2 regions of the Bradyrhizobium sp. SZCCHNS1050 genome follow, and region 1 is predicted to be linked to the other one. Evidence: riboswitches for the same ligand, from Rfam matches in the RefSeq annotation. Region 1 holds a riboswitch; the other holds the start of a gene.

Region 1 (3,404 bases):
TGCGCGGCGAGCGCTTCGGGATCGTCGGCGAAGCGTCCCGCGACCACCGCCGGACCATCGACGACCGCAACGACGCCGTCGACGGTGACGCGCGTCGCGATCTCGGGCCAGTTGAAGGCCTGCACCAGCGGCTTCGGCAGCGCCAGCCCCGAGGTCTCGATCACGATATGCTCAGGCGGCTCCTTCTGATCCAGCAGGCTCCTGAGCGCGGGGACGAAATCATCGGCAACGGTGCAGCACAGGCAGCCGTTCGACAGCTCGACGATGCGATCCTCCGGACAATCCGGCACGCCGCAACCCTTCAGGATGTCGCCGTCGATGCCGACATCGCCGAACTCGTTGACGATGATGGCGAGCCGGCGACCGTTCGCGGTCTCGATCAGGTTGCGCACCAGCGTGGTCTTGCCGGCGCCGAGGAAACCGGTGACGATGGTGCAAGGCGTCTTGGCGAACGACTTCGTCATGGCGATACGATCTCTCGTTTTCAGCGTGGCGCTGACAGCGCAGGCACGCGCGCGACGGTGTTCTTGCGAATGTATTCGGGACGCTCGCGCCAGGCCGGCAGGCCGGCGTCATGGCGCTGATGCAGTTGCGCAAATGTCAGCACATCCCGCGCATGCAGATCCGGATCGAGCGCGCCGAGCACATAGGTCCATTTGCCCGGCGCCGTCACCGCAACCGTGCACGCACGATTGCAGTTCGACAGACACTCGACACCGACAACGGTGACACCGGCGCGCTGCGCGGTCGGCAACGTCTCGATCGCGGCGAGCAAACGGGCTCCGGCCCGCGGCTGATCAGGCGGCGTAGGTTCCGTCCCCTGCGAACGGCAAGTGACGCAGACGAACAGCGTCGTCTCACCAGTCTCGGATGCGGTCATCAATCAGCCGATCACGCCGGCCGCCGTCGCCGCGGCGACCCCACCCACCAGCACGATGGCAGCGCCCGCGAGCCGCAGCGCCAGCGGCGCAGCCGTCTTGGCCTTTGCCGACAGCAGCCTGGTGCCGAGGAACGCGCCGGCGGCGATGATGGTCTGGATCACGAGCAGACCGACGAGATAGGCCCCGAGCGGGGTATTCTCGGCCCCGACGATCGATTCGCCCAGCGCATATCCATGGACGAGACCGGTCACGGCGAACAGGCCGGCGACGGGCAGCACACCGAAACGGCCACGCATCACCACCACCAGCCCAACCACGACGGTGGTCAGGCCGACCAGCAGCTCGGCAGCCGGGATGTTGGCCTTGGCCACATGAAGGCCGACGCCCGCGATCATCGCGGTGGTGAAGGCGAGCACCGGCGCGAAGCCGCGGCCCAGAAGCGCTGCAACGATGCCCGCGCCCACGATCGCCGCCAGATGGTCGATTCCGATGACAGGATGGCCGAGGCCGGACAGCATCCCCTGCGCAAACGTCTGCGGCAGCTTGCCCCCCATCATGTGATGCGCGAAGGCGGGATCGGTGGCGAGCAGCACCAGGCTCGCGGCTGCAAAGGTCGTGGTACGGGTCAACTTCATGGCCGTCTCCGTCGCTTGCCGGCTCCCCAGAGGACCGGACGATGCGCTGCATCCGACGGCACCCCGCCCATCCCGGCGGGATCAGAACCAGCATCGCGACTCCCCGCGCGACGGGTCGGCCAACAGCAATGTCGACGGCAGGTCTCCTGGCTCTCGGGTCACCGCATGAAGCCACCTTCCCGGTTTCCCAGTGGTGTCTTGGCCTCACACTCGCCGATTACAGTTGCGGGGGCAGCCACGGCCTTGGGTCAAGAACCCGCACCGTGTTCCCTAAATCTCTCCTTTCGGAGAACCGTCATCTGTTAGATACGGGTCGCACCAAAGCCCGTCAATCGGAATCGTCCCCATGGTCCCCGCCCCGCCGCATCCCGCCCTGCCGCGCCTGACGCTGGTGCTCGGCGGTGCGCGCTCGGGCAAGAGCCGCCATGCCGAGGCCCTCGTCACCGCCCTTCCCGCGCCTTGGACCTATGTTGCAACCGCGCAGGCGTTCGACGCCGAAATGACCGACCGGATCGCCCAGCACAAGGCGCGCCGCGCCAAGGGATGGCAGACGCTGGAGACGGCGCATGATCTCGCGGGCCTCGTCCGGGCAAGCGGAGAATCGGGCGTACCGATGCTGATCGATTGCCTGACGCTCTGGCTCAGCAACGTGATGCTCGCCGACATGAACGTGCCGGCCAGATGTGCCGAGCTGATCGACGCGCTCAGGAACGCGCATGGCCCGATCGTGGCCGTGTCCAACGAAGTCGGATTGGGCATCGTGCCGGACAACGCGCTCGCGCGCGCCTTTCGCGATGCCCAGGGGCGACTGAACCAGGACATCGCGGCCTTAGCGGATCGCGTGATCCTGATGGCGGCGGGACTGCCGCTGACGTTGAAGTGACCAGGAGAAAATGCCGATGACCGGAAGTGCCGACGATTCACGCCACAAGGCGAAGATGGAGAACCGCAAGGCGGTGCAGGATGCCGAGGTCGCCTCCAAGACCGTGGAGAAGGGCCTGCTGATCGTTCACACCGGCAAGGGCAAGGGCAAATCGACGGCGGCGTGGGGCCTGATGCTGCGCGCACTCGGCCGCGGCTTTCGCATCGGCGTCGTGCAGTTCGGCAAAGGTGCGTGGGAAACAGGCGAGCGCAAGGCGATCGAGAAGTTCGGCGATCAGGTGTCGTGGCACACGCTCGGGGAAGGCTTTACGTGGGAGACGCAGGATCGTGCGCGCGACGTCGCCGCGGCCGAGCGCGCCTGGGCGAAGGCTAAGGAGCTGATGGCGGATCCGTCGATCCGGCTGCTCGTCCTCGATGAGCTCAACATCGCGCTGCGCTACGATCACCTTGATATCGCAGACGTCGTCGCCACGCTCGCAGGGCGCCGTCCCGATCTGCACGTCGTCGTCACCGGCCGCAACGCCAAGCCGGAGCTAATCGAGGCCGCCGATCTCGTCACCGAGATGAACCTCGTGAAGCATCATTTCGCGGCCGGCGTGAGGGCGCAGGAAGGCATCGAGTACTGAGTTCATGAGCGCGCGGGCCATCATGTTCCAGGGCACCGGCTCCGACGTCGGCAAATCGCTGATCGTCGCGGGGCTCGCGCGCGCGCTGACATTGCGCGGCCTCAAGGTGGCGCCGTTCAAGCCGCAGAACATGTCGAACAACGCCGCCGTCACCGCTGATGGCGGCGAGATCGGCCGTGCCCAGGCGCTGCAGGCGCGCGCGGCGCGGCGGCCGATGACGGTGCACATGAACCCGGTGCTGCTGAAGCCACAAAGCGAGATCGGGTCGCAGGTCGTGGTGCAGGGCCGCGTCATCGGCACCGCCAAGGCGTCGGCCTATCAGGCGATGAAGCCGCAACTGATGGCGGCCGTGCTCGACAGCTTCCATCAGCTCGCGGCGG
Region 2 (3,404 bases), 750 kb from region 1:
AACCAGACCGCGCGCTTCTCCGAGTCCGGCTATTCCGGGATGATGGCGCATGCCGAGGACGACGACGAATTGTCCGAGATCATCGGGCTGCGCGTCGACCTGCCCACCAAGCACCTGCGCGACCTCCTGCGCCGCGCGACCGAAGCCGTGCGCGCCAGGCTGATGGCCTCGGCGCCGCCGGCGTTGCAACAGGAGATCAAGAAGATCCTCAAGGCGATCGCCGACGTTGCGCGCAGCGACGGCGGCCTGGTCGGGCGCGACTTCACGCTGGCCGAAGAGGCCGTCAAGCGCATGAAGGGGCTGAACGAGCTCAACGATGCCGCCATCGCCTTCTTCGCCGAAACCCGCCGCTTCGGCGAGGTTTCCGCCGCACTCGGCCTGCTCAACAACGTCCCGACCGAGATGATGGCCAAGGTGCTCGAAGGCCCGCGCACCGATATCGTGCTGATCCCTTGCCGTGCCGCCGGGCTGGCCTGGTCGGTGGTGGCGAAAATCCTGACCCACCGGCCGATCAAGCACGCCATCGACAGCGACACGCTCAAGCTCGCGGAACGCGACTACGGCCGCCTGTCGCTCGACACCGCCCAGCGCACGCTGCGATTCTGGATGGTGCACAACAAGGTCGAGAAGTGAGCGGGTGCTCACAAGGCGCAATCCTCATCAGCAACGACTCGCACTCCGCTGTCGTCCCTGCGAACGCAGGGACCCATACCGCGTGATGTGAATTGGCGGAAAATGTCTTGATCGTCGTCCTTCGCCACACGACCGCCGGTGGCTATGGGTCCCTGCGTTCGCACGGACGACAGCTATGGTTGTCGCAGGCGGCCGGGCATCACCGAGCCGACCGGCCAGCGTTATCGCCAGGAGATCGCCGGGCGCCGGATTGACTTTGGTGCGTCCGCACTCCTACGGTGATCGCGACGGTGCCCCTCGACCGGGGCTCAAAAGGGAATGCGGTGCCGGATGCGTCTCGCAAGGGACGTGACCGAAGGCCGCAGCTGCCCCCGCAACTGTAAGCGGCGAATCTCGCGTCAAAGGCCACTGGGAAATCTCGGTCCCGGGAAGGCGACGTGGAGGTGACGACCCGCGAGCCAGGAGACCTGCCGTCAGCCGTGGTCACACGCGAGGATGCCGGTCGGGGCGTTATTGGCATCGTTTTCAGGCAGGCCTGCAAAGGGCTGCATGAGACCTCGTTCGCGGTGACGTGCCACTGACGTCATGCCGAGGTTCCTCGTGTCCCCCGTTCCCTATGCCAGGCGCAGTCGCGCCCTTCTGTCGTCGTTCTGCGTCCTCTCGTCATTCGCCCTGCTCGGCCCCTCGCCCACAGCAGCGCAGCAATCCGCCTCCCCCGACCTTCTGCCCCCGGTTGAGGTCGACCCGCCGCGCGAGCCGATCGCTCAAAAACCAGCCATCCCCCGCAGAACCGGCAACGCCCCGCATCAGCAGGTGCCGGCGGCAAAGCCGGCCGCGCCAGCCGGAACCCCCGTCGCCGTCAGCCCGACCGGCGTCGTCACGCCAGTGGCCCACGTCGCGAATGCGATCACCGTGGTGACCGACAAGGACATCGCCGCGCAGCAGGCCCGCACCGTGCCGGACATCCTGAGCACGATCCCCGGATTGAACGTGGTGCAGGCCGGCGGCCCGGGCGGCCAGACCAACGTCTTCATGCGCGGCACCAACGCCAATCACACCAAGCTCTTCATCGACGGCATCGACGTCGGCGATGTCACCAACGGCAATGGCGCGTTCGATTTCGCGCATCTGCTCGCCGCCGACATCCAGCAGTTCGAGGTGCTGCGCGGGCCGCAGAGCGGGCTCTACGGCTCGGATGCGATCGGCGGGGTGATCTCGGTGATCACGCGCAAGGGCGAGGGCCCGGCGCGCGCGACCGCCTCGGTCGAGAGCGGCTCGTTCAAGACCTTCAACCAGTCAGCCGGCGTCAGCGGCTCACAAAACAATGTCAACTACGCGATCAATGTCGCGCATCTGCACGCCGGCGACGTTCCGGTGACCCCGTGGCAGCTGCTGCCTGCGGGGCAGAAGGCCATCGGCAATGCCTACGACAACGTCACCGCCTCGGCCAAGCTGGGCGTCGACCTCAACGAGGCCTGGACGCTGAACTCGGTGGTTCGATACACCGACGCGACGCTGCTGTTCACCGGCGACAGCGGCTTTCCGAGCTTTCCCGACGCGGCCCAGAGCAACCACGCCGTCCACCAGCTTGCGACACGCCAGGAAGCCGTGTGGTCGCTGCTCGGCGGCCGCATCCGGAACTACTTCGGCGTCAACTATGTGAACGACCGGTCGTCCGACCTGACGGCTGGCAATCCGGTGGCAGCGGTCGCGACCGGCGAGCGCATCAAGTATGACTGGCACGCGGTGACCGAGCTCGCGCCGCATAACAATCTCGTCGTCGGCGCGGAGCAGCAGACCGAGCGGCTGAAGACCGCCGACCTCTCGGCCGAGAATGGCAACAAGGCCGGCTTCGTCGAGCTGCAGACCGAGTTCGTGAAGCGCTGGTTCGTGGTGGCGAGCCTGCGCAACGACGTCAACGACCAGTTCGGCGGCCATGGCACCTACCGGATCGCGCCGGCGGTGATCCTGCCGGTGACCGAGACCAAGCTGAAGGCGAGCTACGGCACCGGCTTCAAGGCACCGACCCTGAGCCAGTTGCACCAGGATTTTCCGGCGTTCAACTTCTTCGCCAATCCCAACCTCCGGCCGGAGCAGAGCACCGGCTACGACGCCGGCTTCGAGCAGCCGCTGTTCGACGATCGTCTCCGCTTCGGCGCGACCTACTTCCACAACAGCATCACCGACTTGATCAATTTCAACGCGACCTTCACCTCCTACGCCAATGTCGGCCTCGCCACCACCGAAGGCACCGAGAGCTTCGTGACCGCTGATCTCACCGACCGGATCTCGCTGCGTGCGGACTACACGTTCACCCGCGCGGTCGATGCGGCCACCGGCCTGCAGCTGTTGCGGCGGCCGAAGGAGAAATGGAGCGCCACCGCGACATGGGCGCCGATCGATGCGCTGACGCTGTCAGCGACGCTGCTGCACATCGGCGACTGGCTCGACGTCAGCCGCGACGGCATGATCACCGGCCTCGTCGCGCCCGGCTATACGGTCGTCAACCTGCGCAGCGACTACGCGCTGTCCGACCAGGTCAAGCTGTTCGGCCGGATCGACAACCTCTTCAACCATCACTACCAGAACCCGACCGGATTCCTCGCGCCGGGCTTCGGCGTGTTCGGCGGCATCCGGGTGGCGAGCTTCGGCGTGCAGTGACGCTGCCGACCAACCTCCCGGCGGCTGACAGAAGCTGCCGAAATGGACTACAATCGCAACAGAAGGAGATGTTCCATGACTCTCGACGTCCTCGCCCGGTCTGGTACCGA

The links. Region 1 has a riboswitch for cobalamin ahead of QX094_RS00225 (HupE/UreJ family protein). Riboswitches for the same ligand answer to the same signal wherever they lie in the genome.
Region 2: linked by a shared signal. The riboswitch ahead of QX094_RS03805 (TonB-dependent receptor plug domain-containing protein) and the one ahead of QX094_RS00225 (HupE/UreJ family protein) in region 1 are both predicted to bind cobalamin.

The regions. Positions count from the first base shown of each region.
Region 1 covers NZ_JAUETR010000001.1:48,830-52,233, forward strand. The annotation lists gene cobW (cobalamin biosynthesis protein CobW) at 1-464, opposite strand, end outside; gene QX094_RS00220 (DUF1636 domain-containing protein) at 485-880, opposite strand; gene QX094_RS00225 (HupE/UreJ family protein) at 884-1,516, opposite strand; cobalamin riboswitch at 1,635-1,828, opposite strand; gene cobU (bifunctional adenosylcobinamide kinase/adenosylcobinamide-phosphate guanylyltransferase) at 1,863-2,399, shown strand; gene cobO (cob(I)yrinic acid a,c-diamide adenosyltransferase) at 2,416-3,024, shown strand; gene QX094_RS00240 (cobyric acid synthase) at 3,029-3,404, shown strand, end outside.
Region 2 covers NZ_JAUETR010000001.1:796,594-799,997, forward strand. The annotation lists gene QX094_RS03800 (DUF2336 domain-containing protein) at 1-633, shown strand, start outside; cobalamin riboswitch at 905-1,123, shown strand; gene QX094_RS03805 (TonB-dependent receptor plug domain-containing protein) at 1,219-3,294, shown strand; gene QX094_RS03810 (hypothetical protein) at 3,370-3,404, shown strand, end outside.